Regions from separate parts of the Arthrobacter sp. V1I7 genome, predicted to be linked through region 1. Evidence: predicted binding sites of a transcription regulator. Region 1 holds the regulator's gene; the other holds the start of a gene.
The links. Region 1 encodes Rex, which represses fermentation and respiration genes when NADH is low (regulators of the CRP and FNR family bind a similar motif). Its sites were predicted from a motif close to CTTGTGAANNNNTTCACAAG; they were not measured.
Positions count from the first base shown of each region.

Region 2: a site for Rex is predicted at 1,799-1,818, ahead of QFZ69_RS07335 (glyceraldehyde-3-phosphate dehydrogenase). Genes of this name have one in related genera too.

Region 1 is NZ_JAUSYS010000001.1:619,330-627,701, reverse strand. It holds gene QFZ69_RS02985 (YceI family protein) at 1-462, shown strand, start outside; gene QFZ69_RS02980 (hypothetical protein) at 706-1,455, shown strand; gene QFZ69_RS02975 (resistance to Congo red protein) at 1,690-2,412, shown strand; gene QFZ69_RS02970 (redox-sensing transcriptional repressor Rex) at 2,460-3,155, opposite strand; gene QFZ69_RS02965 (glutaredoxin family protein) at 3,229-3,501, opposite strand; gene QFZ69_RS02960 (HAD family phosphatase) at 3,674-4,492, shown strand; gene QFZ69_RS02955 (30S ribosomal protein bS22) at 4,594-4,692, opposite strand; gene QFZ69_RS02950 (helix-turn-helix domain-containing protein) at 4,884-5,096, opposite strand; gene QFZ69_RS02945 (3-deoxy-7-phosphoheptulonate synthase) at 5,324-6,436, opposite strand; partial or broken gene QFZ69_RS02940 (alpha-hydroxy-acid oxidizing protein) at 6,898-8,228, shown strand; gene gdhA (NADP-specific glutamate dehydrogenase) at 8,221-8,372, opposite strand, start outside.
Region 2 is NZ_JAUSYS010000001.1:1,566,516-1,574,887, forward strand. It holds gene QFZ69_RS07320 (YaaA family protein) at 1-320, opposite strand, end outside; gene QFZ69_RS07325 (slipin family protein) at 401-1,219, opposite strand; RNA gene rnpB (RNase P RNA component class A) at 1,351-1,744, shown strand; gene QFZ69_RS07335 (glyceraldehyde-3-phosphate dehydrogenase) at 2,036-3,526, shown strand; gene QFZ69_RS07340 (hypothetical protein) at 3,617-3,826, shown strand; gene QFZ69_RS07345 (HNH endonuclease family protein) at 3,969-4,772, shown strand; gene QFZ69_RS07350 (alpha/beta fold hydrolase) at 4,782-5,486, shown strand; partial or broken gene def (peptide deformylase) at 5,559-6,132, opposite strand; gene QFZ69_RS07360 (acyl-CoA dehydrogenase family protein) at 6,177-7,331, opposite strand; tRNA gene QFZ69_RS07365 (tRNA-His) at 7,446-7,518, opposite strand; gene orn (oligoribonuclease) at 7,664-8,290, opposite strand.

The sequences.
Region 1 (8,372 bases):
ATCAGCAAGGTCCGCGGTCAGTTCAAGGATGCCGAAGCCACCCTCGAGCTCGCCGACAACGTCGCCGATTCCAAGGTCAACGCCACCATCAAGACGGCGAGCTTCGACTCCGGCGACGTCAACCGCGACGGCCACGTCCGCGGCGAAGACTTCTTCGACGTCGAGAAGTTCCCGGAAATCTCCTTCGTGTCCAACACCATCGTCCCCAAGGGCGACGTCTACGAACTCCAGGGAGACCTCACCATCAAGGGCGTTACCCGTCCGGTGGCCCTCGAGACCGAGTTCAACGGCGTTGCTGTTGATCCGTTCGGCAACACCCGCGCCGGCCTGTCCGCCGGAACCACGATCAGCCGCAAGGACTTCGGCCTGACCTGGAACGCCGTGCTCGAAGCCGGCGGCGTGCTCGTCAGCGACAAGGTTGCCGTCAACCTCGAACTGGCCTTCATCGCTCCCGCAGCATAGTCGTCCGCTGCAGCGGCACCCCGTTCCATCCCCGGGATGGAGCGGGGTGCTCTTGTTTAACCGCTTACCAGTGGCGTTCAACTGCCGGGCAGCCAGCGAGCCTCGGTATGACGCTGACCTGGCCCACGATTTCCCACCTGCTTGCCGCCGGCCTTGCCGACCAGCCAGGACCGGTTCCGACATGCTCTGGACCGGGCTGAAATTCCCTAGATAACGGGGGTGTCGCGGTCTACAGTGAGAGCCATGAGCAACCCTAACGAGGTACCGCCGCCGCAGCAGCCGGGTGCCCAGCCCCCACAGCCCGGCAACGTTCCGCCAACCGGCTCCGAACCGCCTCCCGCCGGTCCGCCGGCCGGTTCTCCGGACGGAGCTCCCGCCGGAGCGGGCTACCAGCCGCCGCAGCAGGGTCATTACGGGCCGCCGCAGGGCTTTGGCCAGCCACCACAACAGGGCTACGGCCAGGCTCCGGGCTTTCAGCCGCCAGGGCAGCCCGCGGCTCCGGGCGGCTTCCGCTTTGAGATGCCCGCCGACCGGCCCCGGAACGTCAGCGATGTCATGCCCCAAGGGGGCTTCTCCGGCATGTTCAGCGTCGCCAACATGCCAATCGAGCTGAAGGTCTCCTATTGGATCTGGCTCATCGGAGGTCTGCTCGGCCTGCTGGGAGGAGTTGTCGGCCTCTTCGGATCCTTCGTCCTTCTGGCCGTCGCTCCCGGCATCGGCATCATGGTGCTGCTGCTGGTGCTGGCGGCGCTTGCCTTGGCCGCGGCCCAAATCATCCTGGCCATGAAAATGAAGGAAGGCCGCGAATGGGCCCGGTTCGCCCTCACGATCCTGGCCGGGGTATCCCTGCTCCTGACCATCATCAGCGCCAGCGCCACGGACGGCCGGAGCGGCAGCAGTTGGCCGGGCTTCATCATCAGCCTCGCGGCCACCGTGCTGATGTGGCTGCCTAATTCCCAGGCCTGGTTCGCGTCACTGCGCGGCCGAGTCTGATCGCGGGGTGCGGCCGGAGTACCCGGAAGAGTCGCTGAAAAGCCGCTAAGGGGCGCCGCCGATGGTGGCCTGCCGCCGTCCGGGCTGAACCTCCGGATCATGGCTGAAAATACCTCTCGGGAATGATCCCTGCAGCGGTTGGCCCGCTGTACGGTTGAACTAAACCATGCTGGGGGCAGGGCAAGGATTACTGGTCCCGGTAGCCGATCCAGATCGACATATGAAGGACCGCCCATGAGTATTCCTCCAGTCCCGCCGTCAAGCCCGGACGGTCCTGTTCCGGGCGAGCCCACGCCGCAGTACGGCCAGAACGCGCCGCAGTACGGCCAACAGACGCCCCCCACCCCGCCGTACGGGCAGAACGCACCCCAGTACGGCCAGAACGCGCCCCAGTACGGCCAGCAGACGCCCCCCACCCCGCCGTACGGGCAGAACGCACCCCAGTACGGCCAGTCCCCCTACGCCCAGTACTCCGCAGGCCAGCAGCAAACGGGCGACGGTGTGCCCAAGCTCGTCAACATTGCCTTCTGGCTGATTGTCGCCTCCGGCGTGCTGTGGCTGCTCTCGCTCCTGCTGTCCATCGGCACCTTGGATACCCCCGCGGTGCGGGACATGTTCCAGGAGCAGATGGCGGCCAGCGGCGCGGACGTCAATTTCAACGACATCAGGCCCTTCCTGGTCGGGACCATCGTGGTGTTCGCCGTGATCAGTACGGCCCTTTACGCCCTCGTGGCGCTCAACGTCCGCAAGGGTAAGAACTGGGCCCGGATTCTGGGCACGGTCTTCGCTGCGCTGTCGGTCTTCAGCCTGTTCCCGCTGAGCATCGGCACCCTCGCGGTGCTGGCCGGCATCGCGGGCATCGTGATGCTTTACCTGCCGGCGACCTCCCCGTACTTCCGCAAGCAGCAGCCTTTCGCCAATCCCTACGCACAGCCGGGCGGCCCCTTCCGGAACTAATCCGCCAACCTCCGGCGCCCTGGGCGCAGGAACCGGAACGTCTGACGCTAGTCGACGTCCTCCGGGTCCTGCGCCCTTTGTGCGTGGTAGGCAAGGATCTGGAGCTCAGTTGCCATATCCACCTTCCGGAGGTTGACGCCCGGCGGTACTTGCAGCATCACGGGGGCAAAGCTGAGGATGCTCCGCACGCCGGCGGCAACGACGCGGTCGCACACGCTCTGCGCCACCGTGGCGGGGAGCGCCAGGACCACCATATTTGTGCCCGTCCGCAATAGGACCGATTCGAGGTCCGCCGCGTCGCTGACCCGCAGCCAGCCCACTTCGCTGCCGACCACCATCTGGTCGGCGTCAAAGATCGCAACGATCTCAAACCCACGGGATTCAAAGCCGCCGTACCGGGCCAGGGCTTTGCCCAGGTTGCCGGCGCCGACAATCGCGACCTTCCAGTCGTGCGTCAGCCCCAGCGCGGCGGCAATATTCCGGTTGAGGTATTGAACCTCGTAGCCCACCCCGCGCGTCCCATAGGAACCCACGTAGGACAGGTCCTTGCGGAGCGTGGAAGAGCTGACGCCGGAGGCCTCGGCGAGGGACTCGGACGAAACCCGGTCCACCCCCTCGGCCAGCAGTGTGGTGAGGGCGCGCAGATAAATCGTCAGCCGGGCTACGGCCGCGGGCGGAATCTGCTTGGCGGCAGACCCGGCTCCCCCGGGCACAGCCTCGGGAGATGAATCCAGCGAAGTCACTATCTGCTCCATTGCGTCGCGTTGTGCTTCCCACTCTAGAGCCCACGCAGTTCAGCCAACAAAGCACTCGCGCTCAGGACTGCGCGTCCAGCGCCCGCCGCAGGGTCCGGGCGAGCCGGACTTCGTCGATCTTCCAGAAATCCCGCTGGATGCCGTCGACGAGCACCACGGGAATCTCCTCGGCGAAGCGCTCTCGGAGCGCCGTGTCCTGATCGACCGACTGCTCGGTCCAGCCGATGCCCAGGGCGGCGGTGACACGCCCGACGGCGGCGCGCGCCTCGGCGCAGAGGTGGCAGTCAGCTTTGGTGATCAGAACTACATCGGGGAGGGGCGCGGGCTTGGACATGTTTCCACGGTAGCCCGGCGGGCCATCCGGCGTCGACGCGCGGCCGTCGCGTCCCGGGCCGTTCGCGCTCCGGGCCATCCGGCGTCGACGCGCGGCCGTCGCGCTCCGGGCCGTCCGCGCTCCGGGCCATCAGTGCGACGGGGCCCGTCGCGGCAGTGACTAGACTCGATATATGCCCGAGGAGAAGTACGTCGCTGTGGTCACGCAGCCTGCTGCAGCACCGCAGCACGGCGAAGCGGCCTTTTTCGACGTCGACAATACCCTCATGAAGGGCGCCAGCCTGTTCCATGTGGCCCGCAAAATGCACCAGCGCGGGGCGTTCACCATCCCCCAGGCGGCCGGCTTTGCGTGGAAGCAGCTCATGTTCGTGCTGCGCGGCGAAAACATCGACGATGTACACGCCGTCCGCGACTCTGCCCTGACGCTGGCCTCCGGTTTCACGGTCGAGGACGTCGAGGCCCTCGGCGAAGAAGTCTACGACGAGATGATCGAATCCCGCATCTGGCCGGGAGCCAAGGCCCTGGCCGAGCAGCATCTCAGGGTAGGCCGCAGGGTCTGGCTGGTGACCGCCACGCCGATCGAGGTCGCCACCGTGATCGCCAGCCGGCTGGGACTCACGGGAGCCCTTGGCACCGTCGGCGAGATCCTGGACGGCTCGTACACGGGGCGGCTGGTGGGCGACATCCTGCACGGCCCGGCCAAGGCCGTGGCAGTGCGGGAGATGGCACGGGTCGAAGGCCTGGACCTCAGCCGGTGCTGGGCCTACAGCGATTCCCACAACGACATTCCGCTGCTGAGCATGGTGGGGCACCCCGTGGCGATCAACCCCGACTCCCGGCTGCGGCGCCATGCCCGGGAAAACAACTGGCCCGTCTACGACTTCCGCTCCGGGCGGCGGGCCGCCACGCTGGGCCTCAAGGCGGCCACGGTCGGCGGGGCCATTTACGGCCTGTGGCGGGGCTTCTCCCGCTTCCGGGGCCCCACCCGCTGACCCCTGTGGGTTGAGCCGTCCGCTTCCGCCGCGGTAAGGCCAAAAGAAAATGCCCGCCACCTGGAAGGCAGCGGGCATCTCTCACGCAGTTCGAAGAATTGCTACTTCTTATTGCGGCGCTGGTGGCGCGTCTTGCGAAGCAGCTTGCGGTGCTTCTTCTTGGCCATACGCTTGCGACGCTTCTTAATAACTGAACCCACGAAAGTTCCTTACCGGCTAGATGTAGTACCTGCCTGTTGGGAAGGGTCCGCGGGCTAAGCAGCAGACTGTGCAACTGACAGGTTCTTACAATGACGTAAAACGTTCCTTAACAGGGTACCGCCTATCCGGGGCACACCATGACCGACGCCGCGGCACAGGCCCGCGGACGCGGTCTTCCGATCTAAGGGATTCAGGCAGTCTCGGTGCGTCCGTCGACTACGGCACCCTTGAGATACTGTTCGACGGCGCTTTCCGGCACCCGGTACGAGCGGCCGAATCGGACGGCGGGCATCTCGCCGGAGTGCACGAGACGATACACCGTCATTTTGGACACGCGCATGAGCTCCGCGACTTCAGCCACGGTCAAGAATCGAGCATTGGAGAAGTTGGCCTCCGGTGACATTTCTTTTATTCCTTACTCAACAAGCGGCAGCCCTATCTAGATGACATGGCGGTGCGCCGATGCTGAGCCATCCAACAACCATGTGATAGATACTCTAGGGGCTCTTGGTGCCCCTGTGAAAGACTTGCGCAGTAATCCCACCGGACTTTCCGCAGGCAATGCGGAAATCACGACCTTATTTGGGGAGTCGCCCGGGACGACATCGCAGTTCCCGTCGGGCACCGTCCCTAGCCCCGGGTCCGGCGCGTCCGTGCGGACGCCGCCAGCTGCCCCAGGACCGACGCCGTCACCTGCCAGTCCATGCACGCATCGGTGACGCTCTGGCCGTAGAGCAGATCGTCCCGTCCCGCGGCGTGCGCCGCAACGTCCAGGTTCTGCGCCCCGCCGACCAGGAAGCTCTCGAGCATGATGCCCGCGATTGCGCCCGCCGATGGTCCCCCGGTTTCCAGCTGGGAACCGATCTCGAGGGCCACCTCGGCCTGCCGATGGTGGCTCTTGCCGCTGTTGGCGTGGCTCGCATCCACGATCAGGCGCGGATTCAGCTGCCGCGCGGCCAACGTGGCGGAGGCGGCCTCGACGTCTGCGGCAGAGTAGTTGGGGCCCTTGCGTCCGCCGCGGAGGATGATGTGGGCGTCCCGATTGCCGGCCGTGGATACGAGCGCCGCCCGGCCCTCATCGTCGATCCCGAGGAAGGCCTGGGCCGCGCCGGCGGCGCTGCACGCGTCCAGCGCGACCTGGAGGTCGCCGTCGGTCCCGTTCTTGAAGCCGATCGGCATGGAAAGCCCCGACGCCAGCTGCCGGTGGATCTGGCTTTCGGTTGTCCGCGCCCCGATGGCACCCCAGGAGACGAGGTCCGCCATGTACTGGGGGCTGATCGGCTCGAGGAATTCGGTGGCCGTGGGCAGGCCGAGCGCGGTGATCTGCTGCAGGAACCGGCGGGCGGCCCGGAGCCCGGCGGCAATGTCGTGGCTGCCATCGAGCTGAGGATCGTTGATCAGGCCCTTCCAGCCCACCGTGGTCCTCGGCTTCTCGAAGTAGGTGCGCATCACGATCAGCAGGTCTTCGCGGTGCTTTTCGGCCTGGCTGACCAGCCGGCGGGCGTACTCCAGCCCGGCCTTGGGGTCATGGATCGAACAAGGCCCGACGATCACCAGGAGCCGGTCATCGACGCCGTCCAGGATGGCCCGGACCTCGTCCCGGCCGCGTCCGACGACCTCGGCGGCCTGGGTGTCGAGCGGCAGCTCAGCCATCATGGCCTGCGGCGTGGGCAGCGAGGTGAACTCGCTGACACGGAGATTGGACGTGGACTGCTGGGATTCGGGGGCTGCTTCGATGCTCATGCTGAGGTCCTGTTCCGGTTACGGAGCGGGCCCTGATCAGAACCCGCCGGGAAATGGCGAAGGGCAGAGAATGATCTCTGCCCTGTTGGCTCTGAAGGAAGGTTGGATGCGTGTCAGTTAGACGCGGGCCCCTCCAGAGCCAACGAAAAATACGCATACCAACGGTTTGTCATAGCGCTGACCATAGCCCCGGGAACGTCCCTGCGGCAAAACGGGGTGCGTAACATTGCGCCGCGGCAGCCGGAATGCCGCGGTGCTCCGCCCGGCGCCGTGCCGCCGTGGCGCCTCCAGCAGCCGGCGGCCTCGGCGAGCGAGGGAGACGCCGGACGCGCCCGTGAGGCTGCCCAGGATTCCAGCAACACCCACGGCTTCAAGTGCCTAGACTCGGGTTGGACCCACAGCCGGCGGAGCTTCGCCGCACGCAGAACATCCCGCACCACGAGACCTGCCCGGAGGCAACCATGACGCACACCATCGAGCCCGGCAACCCCGAGGCGCCCAGCACCCCGCCAGACACCTTGCCGAACGGCCAGCCCGCCGTCGCGGCCGGGCTTGTTCCGGCCGCCCTGAAGCGCCGCATCCCGAAGTACTCGGACCTCGCCCCGCTGATGCAGTTCAAGAAGCCGGAGTTCAGCCGGGCCGCCAGGCTCCGCCGCGCCAGCACCATCTGGGACCTCCGCGACCTGGCCAAGCGGCGCACGCCCCAGGCGCCCTTCGACTACACCGACGGCGCTGCTGAAGCCGAGATCACGCTGCGCCGCGCGCCCGCCAGGCGTTCCTGGACATCGAGTTCCGGCCCGGCATCCTGCGGGATGTCTCCAAGGTCGATCTTGGCACGGAGATCCTGGGAAAGCCGTCCCGGCTGCCGGTAGGGATCGCACCCACCGGATTCACCCGGATGATGCAGTCGGAGGGAGAGTATGCAGGCTCCCGTGCCGCCGCCGAAGCGGGCATCCCCTACACCTTGTCGACCATGGGCACGGCGTCCATCGAGGACGTGGCGGCGGCAGCCCCGGACGGCCGGAACTGGTTCCAGCTCTACCTGTGGACAGACCGGGACCGTTCGCTGGAACTCATCGAGCGGGCCGCCCAGGCGGGCAATGACACCCTCATGGTCACGGTGGACACCGCCGTCGCCGGCGCCCGGCTCCGCGACGTCCGCAACGGCATGACCATTCCGCCCGCGCTGACGCTCAAGACCATATTGGACGCGTCCTACCGCCCGGCCTGGTGGTTCAATTTCCTCACCCATGAGCCGCTGACATTCGCTTCGCTCTCGCGCTACACGGGAACGGTGGCGAACCTCATCAACTCGATGTTCGACCCGACCCTGACCTTCGACGACCTCGACTGGCTGCGCGAGACGTGGAAGGGCAAGCTCGTGGTCAAGGGCATCCAGACCGTGGAGGATGCCCGCCGGGTGGTGGACCACGGCGCGGACGGCATCATTCTCTCCAACCACGGCGGCCGCCAACTGGACCGCGCCCCGATCCCCTTCCACCTGCTGCCGGACGTGACCGCGGTGCTGGATGCGGATCACAGTGATGCGGCGGTCATCCTGGACACCGGCATCATGAGCGGCGCGGACATCATCGCAGCGCTGGCCCTCGGCGCGGACTTCACGCTGATCGGCCGCGCGTACCTCTACGGGCTGATGGCCGGCGGTCAGGCCGGCGTGGCCCGGGCCCTCCAGATCCTGGAAACGGACATGGTCCGGACCATGGCCCTGCTGGGCGTCGGCCGGCTCTCCGAGCTGACTCCGGACCACGTGCGCCTGCTCACGCCTAGATGAGGCCTTGGGCCAGCATCGCGTCGGCTACCTTGACGAAACCGCCGATGTTGGCGCCCAGCACGTAGTTGCCGGGCTCCCCGTACTCCTCGGCGGTCGCCGCGCAGCGGTCGTGGATGCCGACCATGATTTCGGTCAACCGCTGTT
Region 2 (8,372 bases), 950 kb from region 1:
ACCGCCGCCTCCGCCTTCTTCCGCTGCACCGGAGTCAGGGAGTCATAGCCCAGCGCGTCGTAGAGCACACCGGAATAGACCTGATGGGCGGGCGCCGCGGGCTCGGCGTGCAGCCGGGTATTACGTTCGACGTCGGCGCGCAGCGAGGCGCCGACACCCAGGAGGGCGAGCGCGTCCTCGTGGGCGCTGACCGTGCCGAGGGCGTCGAGCACTTTCGCCCGGTAGCTGTTGAGTCCGGGGAAGCTCAGGGAGGCCCAGTCGACGGCGTCTCCACCAACGGCGGGAGTCTTGCCTTCGGAGGGCGGCAGCAGAATCAGCACCGTCCAATCTTACCGGCGCCTCTGCGTCCGGCGGCGCCGGTGGTGCTCTGCTCAGTCCAGGTGCCGGCCTGGCATCGTGGCTAGGCAGCCTTCACCGGGGAAGCCTGGGTGGCGGCGGCCTGCGCGGCCTGGTTTTCGCGCGACAGGAAGGCGGACAGCTCGCCGATGGTACTCATCAACGGTGCGGGGAAGACCACTGTCGAGTTGTTGTCCACCGCGATTTCCACCAACGACTGCAGGTTGCGCAGCTGCAGCGCCAGAGGGTGTGCCATCATCGTGTCCGATGCCTGGCCCAGCGCCGTGGCGGCGATGGCCTCGCCTTCGGCGGCGATGATCTTGGCCCGCTTCTCCCGCTCGGCCTCCGCTTGCTTGGCCATCGCCCTCTTCATGCCGTCGGGAAGCTGGATGTCCTTGAGCTCCACGAGCGTAACCTCGACGCCCCACGCCAGCGTGAGGGCGTCGAGGATTTCGCGGATATCGCTGTTGATGCGCTGCGTCTCGGACAGTGTCTGGTCGAGGCTGTGACGGCCGACCACTTTCCGCAGCGTGGTCTGGGCGATCTGGTTGATCGCGGCGGCCACGTTCTCGATCGCGACCACGGATTTCACCGCATCGATGACACGGTAGTAGGCCACCGCCGAGATGTCGACGCTCACGTTGTCCTGGGTGATGATGCCCTGCGACTGGATCGGCATGGTCACGATCCGCAGGCTGACGAGGTGAAGCTTGTCAATCACGGGGATGATGAAGCGCAACCCCGGAAACCGCACGCCAACCACCCTCCCCAGCCGGAACAGGACGCCCTGTTCGTACTGCCGCACGATCCGGATCGACATCCTGGCCAGCACGAGCACCACAACCACGACCACGATCAGCACGATGATGGCGGTGAGATCCATCGGATCACTTCCCTTGCGCACCCGGAAACCGGGGAACGGGCTGCCCCCGGTCCTGCTTCCATTCTCCCACCGGAGCACCCGTTTGGCTCCGGCGACGGCCGCTCTCCCGGGACCGTAGAATGGACAGCGGATGGGTTGACCAGGCGGCCGCGCGTCACGCAAGTGGCTCGAGGAACGTCCGGGCTCCGCAGGGCAGGGTGGTGGGTAACGCCCACTCGGGGTAACCCGCAGGCCAGTGCCACAGAGAACAGACCGCCTGCGTGCCGTGGGTGCTAGCACACGCGGCAGGGCAGGTAAGGGTGAAACGGTGGTGTAAGAGACCACCAGCTTCCCGGGTGACCGGGAAGGCTAGGTAAACCCCACCCGGAGCAAGGCCAGACAGGACACGTTTGAGGGCTGCTCGCCCGAGTGTCCGGGTAGGCCGCTGGAGGGCGTCGGCAACGGCGTCCGTAGATGGATGGTCGCTACTCCCGCGCTGGTAACGGCGCGGGAACACAGAACCCGGCGTATCGGTCAACCCATCCACCCGCCACGGCTCCCACGTCGTGGGAGTACCCTCCGCCCAGGGCACACCGCGCCTATGTGAGTGATTTCACGCCGCCCCGGCTACGTGGCGACCGGGTGCCGACCTAGAATGGATAGCGAACGTAGAAGTTCTGCCACCGGGTCTGCGTTCGCAGCCGGTGGTTTTTCTTTGCGGCACATGCGGTTGCCGGGGTGGACCGAATCCCCGGCGACGCCCAGGTTCCGGATACCATCCGGCGGCCGACTTCCATATACGAGGACGTATGTGGTGGATTCTAGGAAGGTAATTCTGTGAGCCAGACGTCAGATTCTTGTCTTGATACGTGGATGGGCCGTGAGGCGCTCGCCGAGGCCATGATCCCGGTGATCGGCCGGCTGTACCGCGAGAACAACGTGGTGACCTCCATCCACGGCCGCAGCCTCATCAACAAGTCCACCATGAACATCCTCAAGGCGCACCGTTTCGCCCGCCGGATGAGCAAGGAGGAGCTACGCCTCGAGGAGACCGCCCCGCTGCTGGACGCGCTGACCAAGCTGGACCTCGGCGCGGCAGCCATCGACATCGCGCGCCTCACCGAGAAGTACCGCGCAGAGGGCGGCGGCGTCAGCCTCGATGAGTTCCTCCGTGAGGAACTCGCCGAAGTTGTCGGCAAGCGCGGCGGCGACGACCGCACCAGCACCGACGTCGTCCTCTACGGCTTCGGCCGCATCGGCCGGCTCCTGGCCCGCCTCCTGATCGAAAAGGCCGGTGGCGGCCACGGCCTGCGGCTCCGCGCAATCGTGGTCCGCCGCGGCTCGGACAACGACCTGGCCAAGCGCGCCAGCCTGCTGCGCCGCGACTCGGTCCATGGCTCCTTTGAAGGCACCATCAAGGTGGACCTCGAGAACGACACGATCACCGCCAACGGCGTGCAGATCCAGGTCATCTACTCGGACAACCCCGCCACGGTTGACTACGCCGCCTACGGCATCCGCGACGCACTGGTCGTCGACAACACCGGCCGCTGGCGCGACGCCGAGGGCCTGTCCCAGCACCTGCAGAGCAAGGGCGTTTCCCGCGTGCTCCTCACCGCTCCGGGCAAGGGCGAACTGAAGAACATCGTGCACGGCATCAACCACGCGTCGATCACTGACTCGGACAGGATCGTCTCCGCGGCTTCCTGCACCACCAACGCCATCACCCCCGTCCTGAAGGCGATCAACGACCGCTACGGTGTGGTGCACGGCCACGTGGAGACCGTCCACTCCTTCACCAATGACCAGAACCTGATCGACAACTTCCACAAGGGCGACCGCCGCGGGCGTTCCGCCGCCCTGAACATGGTGATCACCGAGACGGGTGCCGCAAAGGCCGTGGCGAAGGCCCTGCCGGAACTCCTCGGCAAACTTACCGGAAGCTCCATCCGGGTCCCCACCCCGGACGTGTCCCTGGCAATCCTTAACCTCAGCCTGGAAAACGGCACCACCAAGGATGAGGTCAACGACTACCTGCGGGAGATGTCGCTGCACTCGGAGCTGCGGAAGCAGGTCGACTACATCGATTCACCCGAAGTTGTCTCCACCGACTTCGTCGGCTCCCGCCGCTCAGGCATCGTCGACGGCCTGGCCACGATCTCCAACGACAAGAACCTCGTCCTTTACGTCTGGTACGACAACGAGTTCGGCTACAGCTGCCAGGTTGTCCGTGTCATGGAGGAAATGGCGGGCGTGAACCCGCCGACGTTCCCCGCGAAGGATGCGGCCTCGCTCCTGGCAGCCGCCGGTCTGCCGGCCGAGGTCTGACACCATGGCACGCCCCTGACCGGGACGTTTTTGTGCCCTTTCCCGGCCGATCCTCTGGAATCAGCCGGGAAAGGCACCCACAATGGAGCCATGGAACAGAACTCGGTTGTGGACCACGAAACCACCCTTGAACGCGCCCTGGACATCGCCCGCCGGAACGCCAAGGAAGCAAAACGACTCCTTGACGATGCCCTCGCCAAACGGGACGCCGGAGAGATCGACGACGCAAGGGTCAAGCAGCTCGAGGACTTGATGACCATTGCCAATGAAGACCTGGTGCGGGTGACCAGGGAGCAGTAGCCCCGGGCGGGCTTTTTGTTCCTGCAACGCCGCCACCCGCCCTCCACACTGTGGACAACCTCCGGAGCGTCGTACCCCTGCCCTAGGCTTCAGGCATGCAGTTAGAAATCCCCGCTTTGAAGCGCCGCGGCCGGGTTCGGTCGTGACAGTCACGTGGGCGGAGTTCCGCCGGGCGCGCCGTCGTTCGCGCCTGGCCTGGGGAATCCTGGCCGTAGCGGCCTTCCTTGTGCTCGGAGGACTGGGCTGGTTCTTCGCGATCGGCCAGTTCACCGCCTTCGCGCCGCCGGCGGACGGACCCCGTGAGGCGCCGGTCCTCGCCCAGGACTGGATGAAGGCCGTCCCGTCCATCCGCGTGGTCCCTCCCGTAGCTGCGGTTGCCTTGCTGGACACGCTGACGGTCAAGGGCCGGGCGGCGAGCGGGAACTATGACCGCAAAGCCTTCGGCCAGGCGTGGCTGGATGTGGACCGCAACGGCTGCGATACCCGCAACGACATACTCCGCCGCGACCTTGCAGACGCAGTCTTCACCGAGGCCTCCAACTGCCGGGTGGCCAGCGGATCCTTCCGGGAGCCCTACACCGGGCAGCTGATCACCTTCCGCCGGGGCGCCGAGACCAGCAAAGCCGTACAGATCGATCACGTCGTGGCGCTCGGAGACGCCTGGCAGAAAGGCGCGCAACAGCTGACAGCCCAGCAGCGCGAGCACCTGGCGAACGACCCGCTGAACCTCATCGCCGTGGACGGGCCGGCGAACCAGGACAAGAGCGCGTCCGACGCCGCCACCTGGCTCCCGCCGAACACGAACTTCCGCTGCCACTATGTCGCCCGGCAGATCTCGATCAAGGCCGCCTACCGGCTGTGGGTCACGCCTGCGGAGAAGGACGCGATGAAACGGATACTGGCATCCTGCCCGCACCAGCAGACGATTGTCCCGCACGGCAGGTAGGGTACCGGCATGGACATCATCCTGGTACCCGGATTCTGGTTGGACGCCTCCTCATGGGAGGAGGTCACCCCGCCGCTCGTTGCGGCCGGACATACGGTCCATCCGCTCACCCTGCCGGGCCTGGAGTCAGCCGACGCGCCGCGCGCCGACATCGGCCTGCGCACGCACATCGACGCCGTTGTAACCAAGATCGATTCCTTCGACGCCCCGGTGGTCCTCGTTGGTCATTCAGGCGGGGGAGCCATTATCCATGGCGCCGTCGACGCCCGTCCGGACCGGGTGGCCCGGGCAATCTACGTGGACAGCGGCCCGCTCGGCGAGGGCGGCGTGATCAACGATGAACTCCCCGCAGACGGCGACGACGTGCCGCTGCCCCCGTGGGAGCTCTTCGACGACGAGGACCTCCTGGATCTGAGCGAGGAACTCCGGGCCAAGTTCCGGGCCCGCGCGGTCCCGCAGCCAAAAGGTGTGGCCCAGGACCGGCAGCACCTGACGGACGAGCGCCGCTATGAGGTCCCTGCTACCGTGATCGCCTGCGAGTTCCCGTCCTCGATGCTGAGCCAGATGATTGAGTCCGGCCACCCGTATGTGGCCGAACTAGGACGGATCCGCGACGTCGAATATGTTGACCTGCCCACCGGCCACTGGCCCCAGTTCACCAAGCCGGCCGAGCTTGGCGCCGCGATCCGGACCGCCGTCGGCCGCGCTTCCTGAACGGTCGCGGCTCAACACCCTTGCCGCGGCTCAGACCGTCAGCCGCGGCCGTTACGGCAGTCGGCCGTTGCGTCAGTGCCCGAACGGGTCCGGGTCCACGCCCGGCATCCAGGTCAGCCCGGGGACGCCCCAGCCGCTTTTCTTGGCCTCCTTCATGGCCTTGCGGGCGTACCGGTCGATCAGCCGGTTGACGTAGAGCTTGCCATCGAGGTGGTCGTATTCGTGCTGGATCACCCGGGCGAACCACCCGGTCGCCTCGAAGTCGAGGGGGTTCCCGTCGCCGTCGAAGCCCTGCACCCGGGCCCACTCGGCGCGCTTGAGCGGGTACTGCCCGCCCGGGAAGGACAGGCAGCCTTCCTCTTCCTCGTCCGGGTCCGGCAGTGCGCCGGACACCTTGGAGAGGGTCAGCACCGGGTTGACGACGACGCCGGACGCCGGAGCGCCGTCGTCGTTGGCGTACTTGTAGACGAAGAGCCGCTTGCCCAACCCCGACCTGGGGTGCGGCCAGGCCGACGCCGTTGGCGGCATCGTTGGTCTCGAACATGTCCGCGATCAGGGCGCGGAGCTCGTCGTCGAAAACCTCCACTTCCGCCGCCCGGCGGTGCAGTACGGGCTCGCCCCAGATCGTGATTGGCAGAACGGTCATTTCAGCTGTTTCCTCGAATGCTTCTTGGCGGTGCTTGGGAGCGCTCAGCCGGCGATGGTGCGGCCGACGACGTCGCGCATGATTTCGTTGGTGCCGCCGAAAATCGTCAGCAGCCGGGCCGCGAGAAAGGCCTGGGCTACGGGGTACTCCAGGATGTAGCCGTAGCCGCCGTGCAGCTGGAGGCAGCGGTCGGTGATGGACTTGGCGCGCTCGGAGGCCCACAGTTTGGCGCGGGCGGCGGCGGCGGCGTCGAGCTCGCCGGCGTTGAAGGCCAGAATCGCCTGGTCCACGTAGGCTTCGGTGACCTCGACCTCGGTGAGGATGTCGGCGAGCTCAAAGCGGCTGTTCTGGAAGTCGATGATCCGTTCGCCGAAGGCGTTGCGTTCCTTCGTGTAGCGGACCGTTGCCTCGTAGATGGCGCGGACGACGGCGGAGCTTGCGGTGGCGATGGCGAGCCGGCCCTGGGGGAGCTGTTCGGCGGCGTACTGCAGGCCCTTGCCCTCTTCGCCGACCAGGTCGGCGTGCGGGACGGGGACGTTGTCGAAGAACAGTTCGGCCGTGTCCGAGGCCTTGAGGCCCATCTTGTCCAGCTGCTTGCCGGTGTTGTATCCCTCGCCCTTGCGGACCAGAAAGAGGGAGAAGGAGTCCTGCTTTCCCCGCCCGGTGCTGCCGTCGGTCCGGGCCAGGACCAGGGATGCATCGCCGGAGACGCCGTTTCCGATGAAAGTCTTCTGTCCGCTGATCAGCCAGCCGTCGCCGTCGCGCACTGCTTTGGTGCGGATGCCGCGCAGATCCGAGCCGGCACCGGGCTCGGTCCAGGCGATTGAGGTCACAATCTCGCCGGACACCATGCCCGGCAGCCAGCGGCCCTTGAGGTCATCGGAGCCGTAGGCCAGCAGGTGGGGAAGGACCATGTCGTCGTGCAGGTGGAAGGCGAGGCCCACCGCGAGGTGGTTGCCCTTGGCGAACTCCTCGTCCAGCACCGCCCGGAAGCGGTAGTCGTCCATGCCCAGCCCGCCGAACTCTTCCGGCACCGCCAGGCCCAGCAGGCCCTGCTCGCCCGCCGCCGTCCACAGCTCCCGGGACATAATGTGATCCTTGTCCCACTGGGCGTAATGCGGTGCGACGGCCCGCGCATTGAACTCGGCAGCCATCTCACGGAACATCTCGTGGTCTTCTTCAAAGAGCGTGCGCTTCATTGCAGTCCTTCCGGTGACAGGTCCTTGGACGACGCTGGACAGACAACAAAGGCCGCACCGGATATCCGGTACGGCCTTCGTCTAAGGTCGGACAATTATGCCGTCCTTTATGAGGGTGAGCGACGGGGGTTGAACCCGCGACCTCCTGGACCACAACCAGGCGCTCTGCCAACTGAGCTACGCCCACCATGTGCCCCGCCAGGCCCTCCGGACGAACCGGCTGGCTGAAAAGGCAACGACAAATAGCTTACCTGCTGTTCGGGGCAGCTTTCGCCACTTTTCGGGTTTTCGGTGAAAAATTCCGCAAAACGTGGCGCAGATTACCCCGGTGGCTACCCCGCAGGGGCTGCCTCCGGCGTCTCCATGACCTTCCTGGCGATCTGCTGCGCCGTGGCGCTGTCCGGTCCGGGCGCCGGCACGAAGACGGCCTCCCGGTAGTAGCGCAGTTCGTCGATGGAATCCTTGATGTCACCGAGGGCGCGGTGGCCGCCAAGCTTGGCGGGGGACTGGAAGTAGGCCCGCGCGAACCAGCGCCGGGACAGCTCTTTGATGGTGCTCACGTCGATGACCCGGTAGTGCAGATGTTCCACCAGTTCCGGCATGTCCCGGACCAGGAAGACGCGGTCGGTTCCCACCGAGTTACCGCCCAGCGGCGCTTTCTTGGGGTCCGGCACCCACTTCTTGATGTACGCCAGCACGGTGGCCTGGGCCTCTTCCATGGTCTTGCCGTGCGGCAGCTCCGCCAGCAACCCGGACCGGGTATGCATGTCGCGCACGAAATCGCCCATCTGGGCCAGCGCGGCGTCGTCCGGCTTGATGACGACGTCGACGCCCTCGCCCAGGATGTTGAGCTCGGAGTCGGTCACCAGGGCGGCCACCTCGATGAGGGCATCGTTCTTGGTGTCCAGGCCGGTCATTTCGCAGTCGATCCAGACGATGCGTTCGTTAGTTATAGGCACGCGCCCAGCCTACCGTTTCGTCGTCCCAGAGCCGTCCGATGCTAGGATTTCGGGTACGCGGCCGTCGAAGTTTTTCGCCATC